One region of the Marinobacter sp. AN1 genome, then DNA from elsewhere that is predicted to be linked to it. Evidence: riboswitches for the same ligand, from Rfam matches in the RefSeq annotation. Region 1 holds a riboswitch; the other holds the start of a gene.
The links. Region 1 has a riboswitch for cobalamin ahead of LJ360_RS01715 (TonB-dependent receptor plug domain-containing protein). Riboswitches for the same ligand answer to the same signal wherever they lie in the genome.

Region 1 (7,612 bases):
CCGGCCACCCCCGCGAGCATACTCAGCAAGGCACCCACCGCTGCGCCGCCGGACAGCCCCAGCACATAGGGATCTGCCAGCGGGTTACGCAGCAATACCTGCATCAGCGCGCCGGCAACCGCAAGCAGGCCGCCGGTAGCGAAGGCGGCAAGGGTTCGGGGCAGGCGCAGTTCCAGTACCAGCGTCCGATTCAGTTCGCTGCCGCTACCCGTGAGAGCCGCCAGGGTATCCGCCAGCGACAGGCCGGCGCTGCCCACGCTGACCGATAACACCATGGCGCCCAGCCCTGCCAGGGCCAGCAGTGCCAGGGGGCGAAAGGCGTCAAAGGCGGGCACGGGCCTGCTCCAACAGGTCGCACAACTCACGGGTGCCATCCAGCATGCGGAAGGTGGCTCGCTGCAGCAGGTCCGGGGAAACCTGGAAGAGATTGTCACTGGCCACTGCCGTCAGCGAGGGATAGTCCCGCCAGCGTTGTAGCCAGCCCTGTTCGGTATCGCCACGGCCGGCGGTAACGATTACTTCCGGGTCCACCATCAGCAGCGTCTCCACCGATATGCGGGGGACGAGGCGGGGCAGGTCACCGAACACGTTGGTGCCACCACAAAGCTGTATGGCCCTGCTGATCAGTTCATCGCCATTAATGGTCATCAGCGGCTGGTCCCACACCTGGTAGAACACCCGCACGGGCCTGGCCGTTTCATACTGCGATTCGATGGCCCTGATACCTGCCAGAAATTCCCCGGCACGCTGTTCTGCCAGCGGCTGGTGGCCGGTAAGCAGACCCAGCGCCTTCACAGTGGCGGCGATATCCTCGAACGTTCTGGGCGCCAGCCAGAACACGGGGATACCCAGCTCTGCCAGGCGGTCCAGCTGAACCCTGGAGTTTCCGTCGGTCCAGCCAATCACCAGATCTGGCTCGAGGGTCAGGATGGCTTCCAGGTCTACCCGCTTACTGTCGCCTACCCGGGGCAGCTCCCTCGCTTCAGGCGGATAGTCGCTCCAGGCGCCGGCACCCACCAGTTGGTCGCCAGCGCCAGCGGAATAAACCAGCTCGGTTGCACCGGGCGACAGGGATACAATCCGGACGGCCCGCTCCGACAGGCAGACCTCCCGTCCAAGGGCATCAACCGCACATAGTCCACCCGCCTTGCTGCCTGCTGCCAGCATAAGCAGTAACAGAAAACCAGCTATCGAGCTTAAGCGCCACGATAGCATTACCGGGTCACCTGTCTGGACCGGGACTTACTGAAGGAAATCATAACGTACTGACAGCATTGCGGTCCTGCCGGTGCTGATGAAATATTGATCACCACTGTACTGTGCCAGACGATGCTCCTCATCGAGTACATTATCCACCGTCAACTTGACCGACCACTGATCTGCCAGACTCACGCCAGCACGAAGATCCCAGTTGCCATACCCCGGGATACGCTTACGCTCGTAACTGTACCGGTGACTCTCCGCCCGAAGGGTCGTGCCGACGTACCAATCGTCGAAATGACGGTCGACATCAAGCCTGACGGTCTGCTCCGGTCGCCGGATCAGTGTGCTGCCGTCTTCCCTGTCTTCATAATCTCCAGCACTGGCACCAGCGCGCACAGTCCAATCGCTATTCTGCCAGCCCGCTGAAACTTCAATACCCCGAAGCCGCGCCTCCTTGACATTCAGAGAACGAAACTGGGTATTGTCGAAGATGATAAGCTGATCTACATCACTCTGGTAAAGGGCGACATCCCAAAACCAGTTTCCATAGTTACCTTCCATACCGATTTCGTAGCTGGTTGACTCTTCTGGCTCCAGGTCCGGATTACCGCCCCAGGCTGGTGGGGCGTACAGATCCAGAAAGGTTGGTACCTTGAAAGCTGTGCCAACACTGGCACGTAGCCGATGGCTGGAATCAATCCGGTAGCCGTAGGATGCGCCCCATGTCTCATGGGTGCCAAACGCATCATTGTCGTCACTGCGAGCACTCAGATGAAGCTCTGTTGGGCCGAAATTGAACAAGGCCTGACCAAAATAGGCATCGTTGCCGCGTTTGTCTTCGGTGAAAGACTGGGTCGAATCCAGCCGATCGGTCATGGTTTCTGCGCCAAGCACAAACTCATGCGTGCCAACCGTAAACCAGTTTTCCAGGCGAGATGTACGGGTGTTGGTATTGTATTCACCCGGGAAGGCACTCACATCATCCAGTTCATCCCTCGCATCAGAGAACTGCAGGCTTGTCCGCCAGTGGTCGGTAAGCGGAAAGTCGACGCCCACGCCTGCCACCTGGAACAAATAATCGTTGTACCCTCCTTCATACTCTGAGCGACCTTCGGCGCCAAGATAGGTCATATAAGCGCGAACGCCATTGGAAAACTCGTAACTTGCATTGAAGCTACCGGAGGTATTGTCGTAGGACTTGTCGTCTCCATTCTCCACCACCGGGGCGCCATCTGTCCGGAACCGGTTAATACCGACACCAAGAGAACTGTTTTCCTCGACGGAGGAAAGTCCAAGGGTGTAGTTCTGGGTGTCCAGGTTCCCGGCGCCGACCTCAACCCACCCTTTGGAACCCTCACTCTCTGGCGCGGTGTATGCCTGAACTACCCCACCCATTGCATCTGCACCGTAAAGACTGCTCCGACTACCCCTGACGATTTCCACCCGGTTGATCAGTTGAGGTGGCAGGTAGTGCCAGGCTGGTGAGCCAGATGTTACTGAACGAATACGAATACCGTTAACCAGCAAAACCGTCCCGTCAGACTCGTGCCCACGAATAAGTACCGTCGCATTTTTGCCGAGAGAGCCGTTTGCAGAGATGGCTATGCCGGGGCGCGAAACAATGACATCCTGGAAGTCTTTAGGTTGCTGCCGGCGTATTTCGGCTTCTTCAATCGTGGTAACAGACGAGAGACTTTCACCAACCGTTTTCGGACCCAGGGTGGCGGTCACCACGATAGGATCCATTGGCCGGGTATCGGTCTCTGACTGGGCAAAGGCATTCAGGGAAGGGGCGAGCAGGGACGCGCCTGCTACGAAAACGGGAACCTTGAGCATCATACTACTCCACAAACCGCGCGCACCCGCACGGGTTCAAGACATGCATTACGGAGTAGTCAGCGGGGCAGGCAGGACGGAGAGCGGAAAGATGCCGGGAGTCGCCTACCCGAGCCGCCCTCCGCAACTCCGGGTGTGTTCCCAGGCCGGTCTCCGGGCTTTTGAGCGAACCGCGGTGCGGTTACGGGCAACCGCCTTCCCACGACAATGCGCAGTGGCGGATTGGTTACCCTTATCTCAATTACCGTTGCGGGGGCAGCGTCGGACTGGCCCGAAGGCGCACCGACTTCCCGTTTCATCCCGCGCCATACTGGCAGCAGGACACCTGAAAACAGGGCGCAAGGCTAGCAACACCCCTTGTGGTGGTCAATGTAATTCATCAAGTGTTGCAGGCCACCCGTTCGCGAACCGCCTTGCTGCCCTGCTATATTGCAGTGGTTACCCTCAATGACACCATAGCAACAGGGCGGCCCATGCAAGCGGAACTGATCGACATCCGTAACCACTTACAGCAGCACGCACCCTTCGATGAACTGCCGGATGAGGCGCTGGACCGGGTGGCCGGCAGTATCGAGATTGCCTATTTCCAGGGCGGGGAAAAAATCCTGGAGCTGGGCCAGAAGAATACCGACCTGCATTATATCCGCAGCGGTGCGGCAGAACTCTACCGACGCTCCGGGGAGCTGTACAACCGGCTCGGCGAGGGCGAAATCTTCGGCCAGATCGGTCTTTTGATGGGTCGCCAGGTGCGCTTTCCTGCCACAGCCCTGGAGGACACCCTCATCTACCTGATCCCGTACCCGGTGTTTCAGGACCTGTTCGATAACCATGATGTCTTTGCCGACTTCGTGGAGGTAGAGGACAAGAGCCGCCTGCGCCAGGCCGTCACCCGATCGGACCAGGTCAACGACTCGATGACGGCGAAGGTCTCCCGGCTGATCTCTCGCCAACCGGTAACCGCCCCCTCCACCGTGCGCCTGCAGGAGGCCGCCCGCATCATGACCGATAACCGGGTATCGTCCCTGCTGCTGGTTGAGGGCAGCGGGGACGACGAGGGCAACCTGGTGGGTATCATCACCGATCGTGATCTGCGCACCCGGGCCGTGGCCGACGCCCTGCCGTCGGAAACCCCGGTGGCCGATATCATGTCACCGGATCTGATCACCATCCGGCCCGATGCGCTGGTGTTCGAGGCCATGTTGCAAATGCTGCACAACAATGTGCACCACCTGCCGGTCATCGAAAAGGGCAAGCCCCGGGGTGTGGTGGCCCTGTCCGATATCGTCAAGTATGAATCCCAGAACAGCCTGTACGTGGTCAGCAACATTCACCGCCAGCCCGATGTGAAAGGCCTCAAGGCCATCAGCCAGGAAGTCCGCAACAGCTTTATCCGGATGGTAAACGAAGACGCCAATTCCCACATGATCGGCAGTGCCATGGCCGGTATCGGCCGCAGCTTTACCCAGCGACTTCTGGAGCTTGGAGAGGAGAAACTTGGCCCGCCACCGGTGCCCTACTGTTTCCTCGCCCTGGGGTCCATGGCCCGGGATGAGCAGCTTATTGTCACCGACCAGGATAACGCCATGGTACTGGATGACAGTTTCGACCCGGCTGAGCACGACGCCTACTTCCTCGCCCTGGCAAAGTTCGTCAGCGATGGCCTGGCCGAATGCGGCTATGCCTACTGCACCGGCGATATCATGGCGACCAACCCCAAGTGGCGGCAGCCCCTGAAAGTCTGGAAGGACTATTTCACCGACTGGATCGATAATCCCAAGGCGGAAGCCCTGCTCAACAGTAATATCTTCTTTGACCTGGACGGGGTGTACGGTGAGGAGCGCTACGCCGAAGCCCTCAAGGAGCTGATCGCAGAAAAAGCACAGAACAGTCAGCGATTCCTGGCCATGCTGGCCCGCAATGCCCTCAATCGAACGCCACCCCTGGGCTTCTTCCGCCAGTTTGTGATGGAGGAAGATGGCAAACAGCAGAAAACCTTCAACCTGAAGCGTCGGGGTACGGCGCCGGTATCCGACCTGATTCGGGTGCATGCATTGGCCTGTGGATCCCGGGCCCAGAATTCCTTTGACCGGCTGCGGGACATTGGCAAGACCCGCTTACTGCCGGAAGACGGCGTGGGCAACCTGAGGGATGCCATGGAGTTTATCGCTATCGTCCGTATCCGCCACCAGGCCCTGGCCATGGAAGACGGGCGCGAACCGGACAACAACGTGCGCCCGGAAGATCTGTCCCCCTTCGAGCGCAGCCACCTGAAAGACGCCTTCCAGGTCGTCAGCCAGGCCCAGAAGTTCCTGCGCTATCGTTACAACGCCCAGATTCCCCGGTAGTCCCCGTGATAACAACGTTGTACACAGGAGAGCCATGAGCACCAGACGTAGAGCATCCGGTGACGGCCATCGGCCAACCGGCGACTGGCCAGATAGAATGTCGTCACTGGCAAGGGAAACCAGTGACCCGCGCCTGAGGACCTTCTATGAGGCCTTCTCCATCACGCCCGACACCACCGTGGAAGAGGTCCCGATGGTCGCCATGGACTTCGAAACCACCGGGCTGGACCCGAACCAGCACTCCATCGTCAGTATCGGCCTGGTGCCCTTCACGTTCCGACGAATTCGCCTGGCCGAGGCCCGTCATTGGGTAGTGCGTCCGCAGTTGCCACTGCACCAGACGTCGGTCACCATCCATGGCATCACCCATACCGATATCCAGGAGGCACCAGATTTGGGGGATATCCTGGATGAGTTATTGCCGGCCCTGGCCGGCCGTATTCCGGTCGTTCACTACCGGGCCATAGAGCGGCCGTTCCTTGATGTGGCATTGCGGTGGCGTCTGAAGGAAGGGATAGACTTCCCGGTGATCGACACCATGGCCATCGAAGCCCACCTTCACCCGGACCGGAACCCCACCCGCTGGCAGCGGTTATGGGGCAAGAAGCCGGTGTCCATCCGCCTGGCGGACAGCCGGCTGCGCTATAACCTGCCCCACTACCCGGGCCATAATGCGCTGATTGATGCCATCGGCACGGCGGAGCTGCTGCAGGCACAGATTCGCCATCATTTTGGCCCGGATACGCCGATTCGGGATCTCTGGCTGTAAATCAGTCCTCCCGGACCTTTTCAATGTAATCCCCGTAGCCGGCTGCTTCCATCTGGTCCAGGGGGATAAACGCCATGGCCGCCGAATTCATGCAGTAGCGCAGGCCCGTGGGCTCCGGACCATCGTTGAATACGTGCCCCAGGTGCGAGTCGGCATAGCGGCTGCGAATCTCGGTGCGGGTCATCCACAGCTTGTTGTCTTCCCGCTCCACCACCGCCTCCGGGTTGATGGGACGGGTAAAGCTGGGCCAGCCGGTGCCTGATTTGTACATATCCCGTGACGAAAACAGGGGCTCACCCGAGACGATATCCACATAGAGACCTGGCTCCTTGTTATCCCAGTACTCATTATTGAACGCCCTTTCGGTACCGTCTTCCCGGGCCACCTCGTACTGGAGGTCGGTGAGTTCAGCCCGCAGCGTCGCCTCATCCGGCATCCGGAAACTCTCCGGATCGAAGCCGGGGCCAGCCACGATGCGGTCAGTCACCGAACTGGTGGTGCCAGCCGCCTGGCCCTGGCGATCCGGCCGGAACTGTGAGAAATCCAGCTCTTGGTCTTCACCCCAGACCTTGTCAATAAACTGGAAACGGCCGCTGTTGAAGGTGTAGACCTTGTAGCGGATGGGGTTCTTCTCGTAGTAGTCCTGGTGGTATCCCTCGGCGTCCCAGAACTTGTCCAGGGGCACGATTTCGATCACAACCGGGCCGTCGTAGCGGCCGGAATCCGCCAGCGCCTGCCTTGAGGCTTCGGCGATTTCCCTTTGCGCGTCGTCATGATAGAAAATCGCCGGGCGGTACTGCTGCCCCCGGTCCACGAACTGGCCGTTGGCATCCGTTGGATCCATAAAGCGCCAGAAACCTTCCACCAGGCCCTCGTAGGTGATCTCTTCCGGATCGTAATACACCTGGACTGCCTCGGTATGACCGGTACGGCCTGAGGACACCTGCTCATAGGTGGGTGAAGGCTCATCCCCCCCGGCGTACCCGGAGACAGCTTCGACCACACCTGGAATCTTTTCGAACCCTGCTTCCACACACCAGAAGCAGCCGCCGGCAAAGGTCGCTACGGCGAGACCCGGGTTTTCCGGTGCGTAGGCGGACTGCTCGGGCTCATTCTGGGCGACGGCCACTGCCCACAGGCCCAACGCACCTGTGATTAACAGCGCCATCCATCCTGTTCGTTTTTTCAAAACACTATCCCCTTTGCCACATCGGTCAACAAACCGCCGTGCCCTGGCAGCACCAGGGGATTCAAGCGGCCTTTCAGGCTTTGAGGGGTAACGGCCCAATGGGTTCCCCTCGAGTGAATGCCACGCCGGCTGGCGTGGAGAAGTCTGGGAAGGTATACGAACGAGCGCACTGGATAGTGCATAGGGGAAGGCCGAAAACCGGCTCCCGGGCCGTTGCAGCCCGGGAACCTGGCACCTGAATGACAGGTCAGGGGTTTCCAGCGTGAGGAA
Region 2 (7,612 bases), 440 kb from region 1:
ATGAGGGTTTCGGTGCCACCCAGGATGGTCATCAGATCGCACAGGGCGTCGTAGAACAGGGCGGCGCTACGCTGTTTTTCCGGCTCGGTGACCCAGCGGCCGATCTCGATGGTGCGGAACTGAAATCGGCGCCGAACGTCGAGGAAGGTAACCGTGGTACCGCCGCGGTGATCCGGCCCGCGGCGGTAGTAGGATCTGGGCATGGGGTCTCACGCTTCGGGTTCAGCGACAGTGTAACTGCCAATGACCGTTTCCCTGAAGCCCTGGCGACGCAGCCCAATGACCTACCACTCCAGCTGCGCGCCGGTCTGGTACTCGATCACCCGGGTCTCGAAGAAGTTCTTCTCCTTGCGCAGGGTGGCCTGTTCGTCCAGCCAGGGGGAGACGTTCTTCGCCCCGGGGAACGGCTCTTCCAGGCCCACGGTTCTCGCCCGGCGGTTGGCGACAAACCGGAACTGCTCGCTGTGGTATTCGGCGGAATAGCCGAGGATGGGATCCCGCAGGATATAGTCAGCATAGGCTTTCTCTGCCGCTTCCGACTCATCCCACATGTCCTGCACCGCCTTGGGATCGAGGGTGATGTTTTCCTCGTCGAGGATCTGGTTGACCACTTTCAGGCCGAAGGAGAAGTGCATGGCTTCGTCCCGCAGGATGTACTGCAGTTGCTCGCCAGTGCCCCGCATCAGGCCCCGGCGCTGCAGGGCGAAGATGGGGCTGAAGCCGTTGTAGAACCAGGCACCCTCGAACACGGCCGCGAAGAACAGATAGGACATGATGAATTCCTGAAGGTCATCCCGGTTGCGCAGGTTCAGGTCGGAGCGCATGGCCGCGTCCAGGCGGCGGTTGGCCATCTGGATCTTGCCGTTGATTTCCGGCACCACCCGGTAGCGGTTGTAGATTTCACTCTGGTCCAGGTTGAGGGTTTCAATGCAGTGCTGGTAAGCCCAGGTGTGCATGGCTTCCTCGTACACCTGGCGGGCCTGGTAGATCTGCAGTTCCGGGGCGCTCATTTTCTCCATCACCGCCAGGCCGATGTTGCGCATGGCGAGGATATCGGAAGTGGTGAGGTAGGCCAGCACGTTCTCGTAGACGTGTTTTTCCGGGGCCGTTAGGCGGTGGTGATAGTCGTGGACGTCCTGGGCCATGTTGACGTCCAGGGGGGTCCAGTGGTTCTTGTTGGCGTTCATGAAGTACTCCCAGGCCCAGGGGTACTTGAACGGCGCCAGCTGGTTGATGTCGGTTTCGCCGTTGATGACGCGTTTATCATCGACATTGACCGGGGCCGGGCCTACGGGGTTTGCAGCTTGCGGGGTGATTTTTGGTTCGTCGTCCCAGTTGAGCATGGAGTTTCTCCGCTTAAAGAATTTGTTGGCCACGGAATCCACGGAAGAACACGGAAGGAAAAACAAAAAAGAAAAGATGAAAGGATCTTTTTAGCCACTAAACCCACGAAAGAACACGAAAGTAAAAGACAACAAAGCCTTTTTCTTTTCGTAGTGAATCTTTGTTCGTGTTCTTTCGTGGGTTTAGTGGCCCGTAACGTTTTTGCCTTTCGCTATTTTCCGTGTTCTTCCGTGGATTCCGTGGCTAAAAAAATCAGTTACTGACAAGCCTCACAATCAGGCTCGTCAATGGAACACACCTGCGGCTGTGGCGCGGCGACCGGGGTGGTTTTTTCAGCACCGGTGGCACCCAGGGAGCGCAGGTAATAGGTGGTTTTCAGGCCCCGCTCCCAGGCCAGCTGGTACAGTTCATCGAGTTTTCGGCCGTTGGGCTCGGCCATGTACAGGTTCAGGCTCTGGGCCTGGTCGAGCCATTTCTGACGTCGCGCGGCGGCTTCCACCAGCCATCTCGCATCGATTTCAAAGGCCGTGGCGTAGCGGGCTTTCAGCTGCGCCGGGATGCGGTCGATCTGTTGCACGCTGCCGTCGAAGTACTTGAGATCGTTGACCATGACGTTGTCCCAAAGGCCCTCAGCCTTGAGGTCACGGACCAGTGAAGGGTTCACCACGGTGAACTCGCCGGAGAGGTTCGATTTGACGAACAGGTTCTGGTAGGCCGGTTCGATGGACTGGGAGACGCCGACGATGTTGGAGATGGTGGCCGTGGGGGCGATCGCCATGACGTTGCTGTTGCGCATGCCGTTGCTGGCAACGAGCTCCCGAACGGGGGTCCAGTCCAGCCGGGTTTCGGTGTTGACCGAGACGTCGCCGTCGCGACGGTTCGCTCTCAGCAGGTCCAGGGAGTCGATGGGCAGGATGCCCTGGTCCCACAGGGAACCCTCGTAACTCCCGTAGGCGCCACGTTCACCGGCTAATGTGGCGGATGCACGGATGGCGAAGTAGCTGAGCTGTTCCATGGCCACGTCAGCGAACTCCACCGCTTCCGGGCTGGCGTAGGGTACGCCCAGTTTGTAGAGGGCGTCCTGGAAGCCCATCAGACCCAGACCCACCGGGCGGTGTTTGAGGTTGGAGTTCTTCGCCTGGGGCACCGCGTAGTAGTTGATGTCGATAACGTTATCGAGCATGCGTACGGCGGTGGTGACGGTCCGCTCCAGCCGTTTTACGTCCAGCTCGCCATCCTGCACGTGGGCCGCCAGGTTCACGGAACCCAGGTTGCACACGGCGATTTCGTCTTCGCTGGTGTTGAGGGTGATTTCGGTGCACAGGTTGGAGCTGTGCACGACCCCTTTATGCTGCTGGGGTGAACGCAGGTTGCAGGGGTCCTTGAAGGTGATCCAGGGATGGCCGGTTTCGAACAGCACGGTAAGCATCTTGCGCCATAGCTGCTTGGCGGAGACCGTCTTGTAAAGGGTGATTTCCCCCTGTTCCGCCAGCTGTTCATAGTGTTCATAGCGTTCCCGGAAAGCGTTACCGTACAGGTCGTGCAAGTCGCTCACATCGCTGGGGGAGAACAGGGTCCAGTCGCCATCTTCACGCATGCGTTCGATCAGCAGGTCCGGCACCCAGTTGGCGGTGTTCATATCGTGGGTGCGGCGGCGTTCGTCACCGGTGTTCTTGCGCAGCTCCAGGAATTCCTCGATGTCCAGGTGCCAGCTTTCCAGGTAGGCGCAGACGGCGCCCTTGCGCTTGCCGCCCTGGTTCACCGCCACGGCGGTGTCGTTGACCACTTTCAGGAACGGCACCACACCCTGGCTCTGACCGTTGGTGCCCTTGATGTGGGAGCCCAGGGCCCGCACCGGGGTCCAGTCGTTGCCAAGGCCGCCAGCCCACTTGGACAGCATGGCGTTGTCACGGATGGCGCCGTAGATGCTCTCCAGGTCATCCTGCACGGTGGTCAGGTAGCAGGAGGACAGCTGGGAATGGCGGGTACCGCTGTTGAACAGCGTGGGGGTGCTGGCCATGTAGTCGAAGCTGGACAGCAGCTCATAGAATTCGATGGCGCGGGTGTTGGGGTCATCCTCCCGCAGGGCCAGGCCCATGGCCACCCGCATGAAGAACACCTGAGGCAACTCCAGGCGGGCCTTGTTCCAGTGCAGGAAGTAGCGGTCGTAAAGGGTCTGCAGGCCAAGGAAGCCAAACTGCTGGTCCCGCTCCGGTTTCAGGGCGGCGCCCAGCCGTTCAAGGTCAAAGGCGGCGAGGGCTTCGTCCAGCAGTTCGTAGCGGATGCCTTCGTGAATAAACGCAGTCAGCGCCTGTGGGTAAACCTCCGCCAGCGAGAGCGTGGTGGGCAGGTTCAGCGCCCCGGCGGTTTCCAGGCGGATCTGTTCCAGCAGCAAACGGGCGGTGACCGCACTGTAGTCCGGCTCCTGTTCGATACGGCCACGGGCGGTCATGATCAGTGCGGACAGTACCCCGGTTTCCTCGATACCGTCGTAGAGGTTGCGCAGGGCGTCTTCCACCAGGGATTCGCCATTGATGCCCTGCAGACCCGTAGCCGCCTGTTCCACCTGCAGTTTCATCAGGCCCAGATCCAGCGGCGCTGATGTGCCATCCGCCTTCTTCACGGTCAGGTGCGGGTGCGCTTCCACTGGCTCGTCCAGCGCCCGCTGGCGTGCGTGTTCCTCCCGGTAGAGGACGTAGGCGCGGGCGACTTTCTGCTCTTCGCCCCGCATCAGCGCCAGCTCCACCTGGTCCTGGATGTCCTCGATATGCACCTTGCCACCAGCCTTAAGGCGACGACTGATGGCCTGGACCACCTGCTCAGTCACGGCTTTGACGGCATGGTTGATATGGGCGGAACCGGCGGCCTGGTCACCCTCCACGGCGAGGAAGGCCTTGGTGACGGCGACGCTGATCTTGGAGGGGTCGAAACCCACCAGGGTGCCGTTGCGCTTGATCACCTGGAGGGATTCCGTGGTGGCTGGGGGTGCTTCGGCCAGGGCTGTGGACATGGGTGTTCTCCTTTACAACGCGTTGGTATTGCTGGCTTCGCGTTGCAGGAGGGGTTGGTTAGCCACGGAATCCACGGAAGAACACGGAAAAAGATGAAAAGATTTTTAGCCACGAAACCCACGAAAGAACACGAAAAAAATGATTACTGAACAAACAGGTCTGGTTGTTTCAACTTCGTGTTCTTTCGTGGATTTCGTGGACCAATAACGTCTTGGTCTTTTGCTTTTTCCGTGTTCTTCCGTGGATTCCGTGGCAAAAAACTGGAACCCGTCCGCTCGCCTTTAAAACGCGAAGGCACAGCACTCTGTCCTTGGCCGGTCTTCGGACTCAGGGGCGTAAACCTTCCGGTTCGGCCTTGCGGGCGACTTCCCGGCGTGTGCCAGTGTCATGATGCCCGTTCGTTCCCCAATACCGCTGCGCGTCAGTTCCGGACTCTCACCGGATTCCCAATACCAGACTGATCATCAATTAATCACAATATCTGGTATTACGCCAAGAACATAAACACTATATACAGAGAAACCACCGACAACAACCATGCTGAGCGACAGAGGGATCAGGATCACACCAGCGAGGTTTCACCCGCCATTTCGATAAACGCCCGGGTGTGGCGGTCGTCGAGGTCTGCCGTTCGAACGCCCAGGTGGATGTGCTTGTGAATGCCCTGTTCACCCAACCTGACTGGCGTGATTGGCAGGCTCTCAGCGTATTCTTCCACCAGCCAAAGGGGTAACGTGGCCACGCCCCGGCCGGCGGCGACCATCTGCAGCATCATCTCGGTGGCTTCCAGTACCTTGTGCTTTTTGGGCAGGCAACTGGCAGGCAACAGGAACTGCTGGAAGATATCCAGGCGCTCGATGGCCACCGGGTAGGTATACAGGGTCTGGGCGGCCACCTGCTGCGGGGTTACCCGTTCCAGCCCGGCAAGCTCACTATCACGGCTGACCACCAGCACCTGCTCGTAGGGAAACACCGGCTCGAAGTGAATCCCTTCCCGAACGATCGGATCTGGCGTCACCAGCAGGTCAATGTCATGGTTGAACAGCGCTGCCATGCCACCGAACTGGAACTTCTGGGTGACGTCCACATCCACCCCTGGCCACCGGGCCAGGAAGGGGTCCACAACTTTCAGCAACCACTGGTAACAGGGGTGACACTCCATACCAATGTTCAGCGCCCCCCGTTCGCCCCGGGCAAACTGCAACAGGCGCTCATCCACCCGTTCCAGCTGGGGCAGCAGGCGGTTGGCCTGTTGCAACAGGTAATCACCAGCCTGGGTGAGCTTGAGGCCCCGACCTTCCTTCTGCCACAAGGGCGTACCCAGTAGCTGCTCGAGCCGGGTGATCTTGTGACTGAGGGCGGACTGGGTCAGGTGCAATGCCCTGGCGGCAGCGGTCAGGGAACCCTGGCGGTCGATTTCCCGCAGGATTTTCAGATGGCTTCGTTCGATCATGGCTATTTATGAATCAATGTCATGGATTGGTGACATTTAACCATTTTTCGTCATGAACTGCAGTGGTTATGCTCCTGCCACTTATTGATTAACAGGAGCACCACCATGGCACTGACACACAACCTCGGGTTTCCCCGCATCGGCACCCGGCGAGAACTCAAATTCGCACTGGAAGACTACTGGAAGCAGAAAACCACCGCGGACGACCTGTTGAACACGGCGAAACACCTGCGGCAGCAGAACTGGCAAACCCAGGCCGACCTGGACTACGCGCCGGTGGGGGACTTTTCCCTGTACGACCATGTCCTGGACATGAGCTTCACCCTGAGCCATCTACCGGAGCGGGTTCAGGGACTTAAGGGCAGCGAACTGGACCACTACTTCCGCGTGGCCCGGGGCCGGTCACCGGCGGACTGCGGTTGCGGCATTGCGGCCGGTGAGATGACCAAGTGGTTCGACACCAACTATCACTACATCGTCCCGGAAGTGTCCGAAGACACGTCGTTCTCCCTCAACAACCAGAGGCTGTTAGAGCAGAATGCCGAGGCGCGCAGTGCCGGTGTGTCCCCCAAGCCGGTGATTATCGGTCCGGTCACCTACCTGTGGCTGTGCAAGGCCCGGGAAGGCGACGACCGCCTGCAACTGCTGGAGCGCCTGCTGCCGGTCTACGGGCAATTGCTGGATCAGCTGGCGGACCTGGGGGTGGACTGGGTTCAGGTGGATGAGCCCGTCCTGGTCACCGAACTGGACGCCGACTGGAAAGCAGCCCTGGAAACCGCCTACCACGCCCTCAAGGGAAGCCGCAGCAAACTGCTACTAACCACCTATTTCGGCACCCTCGCGGAAAACCTGCAGCAGGCCTGCAACCTGCCAGTGGCCGGTCTCCACATAGACGCGGTACGGGGCAAACAGGATGTGCAGGTGGTGGTCGACTGGCTGCCCCCCCACAAGGTGCTGTCCCTGGGGGTGATCGACGGACGCAATATCTGGAAGACGGACCTCAACGGTCTTTTGGAATGGCTGACACCGGTCCACGACAAGCTCGGTGACCGCCTGTGGCTGGCCCCCTCCTGCTCGCTGATCCACGTACCCGTGGACCTGGCCCTGGAGAGCGACCTGGATCCTGAGATCCGCAGCTGGCTTGCCTTCGCCACCCAGAAACTGGACGAACTCCGTGTGCTGAAAAGCGCCCTCAATGAGGGGACTGACGCTGTGGCAGGACCCCTGGCCGATAACGCCCGGGCCATTGCCAGCCGGCGGGCATCAGGCAGGGTCAATAATCCGGACATCAGACAGCAGGTGCAGGCCATCACGCCGGAGCTGGGCCAGCGCAAGAGCCCCTACTCCATTCGGGCGAACAAGCAGGCTCAACATCTGAAGCTGCCCCGCTATCCCACCACCACCATCGGCTCCTTCCCGCAGACCACGGACATCCGCAAATCGCGGCTGGCGTACCGCAAGCAGGAAATCAGCCGGGAACACTATGTCACGACCATGAAGACAGAAATCGAGCGAGCCATCCGCGAACAGGAAAAGCTGGGGCTGGACGTGCTGGTCCACGGTGAGGCGGAACGTAATGACATGGTGGAGTATTTCGGTGAACAGCTGGAAGGCTATATCTTCACCCGCTTCGGCTGGGTGCAATCCTACGGATCCCGCTGTGTAAAACCGCCGATTCTCTATGGTGATATCCACCGCCCCGGTCCCATGACCGTGGAGTGGATTGCCTACGCCCGCTCCCTTACGGACAAGCCCCTCAAAGGCATGCTTACCGGCCCGGTCACCATCCTCAACTGGTCCTTTG

Region 2: another riboswitch for cobalamin. It lies ahead of LJ360_RS19685 (ribonucleoside-diphosphate reductase subunit alpha); the one in region 1 lies ahead of LJ360_RS01715 (TonB-dependent receptor plug domain-containing protein).

The regions. Positions count from the first base shown of each region.
Region 1 is NZ_CP110342.1:391,285-398,896, reverse strand. It holds gene LJ360_RS01725 (iron ABC transporter permease) at 1-275, opposite strand, end outside; gene LJ360_RS01720 (cobalamin-binding protein) at 322-1,215, opposite strand; gene LJ360_RS01715 (TonB-dependent receptor plug domain-containing protein) at 1,243-2,937, opposite strand; cobalamin riboswitch at 3,166-3,383, opposite strand; gene LJ360_RS01710 (putative nucleotidyltransferase substrate binding domain-containing protein) at 3,513-5,384, shown strand; gene LJ360_RS01705 (3'-5' exonuclease) at 5,419-6,153, shown strand; gene msrA (peptide-methionine (S)-S-oxide reductase MsrA) at 6,155-7,321, opposite strand; gene LJ360_RS01695 (SMP-30/gluconolactonase/LRE family protein) at 7,590-7,612, opposite strand, start outside.
Region 2 is NZ_CP110342.1:4,254,903-4,262,514, forward strand. It holds gene LJ360_RS19675 (CLCA_X family protein) at 1-203, opposite strand, end outside; gene LJ360_RS19680 (ribonucleotide-diphosphate reductase subunit beta) at 285-1,343, opposite strand; gene LJ360_RS19685 (ribonucleoside-diphosphate reductase subunit alpha) at 1,601-4,354, opposite strand; cobalamin riboswitch at 4,650-4,867, opposite strand; gene LJ360_RS19690 (LysR family transcriptional regulator) at 4,918-5,808, opposite strand; gene metE (5-methyltetrahydropteroyltriglutamate--homocysteine S-methyltransferase) at 5,914-7,612, shown strand, end outside.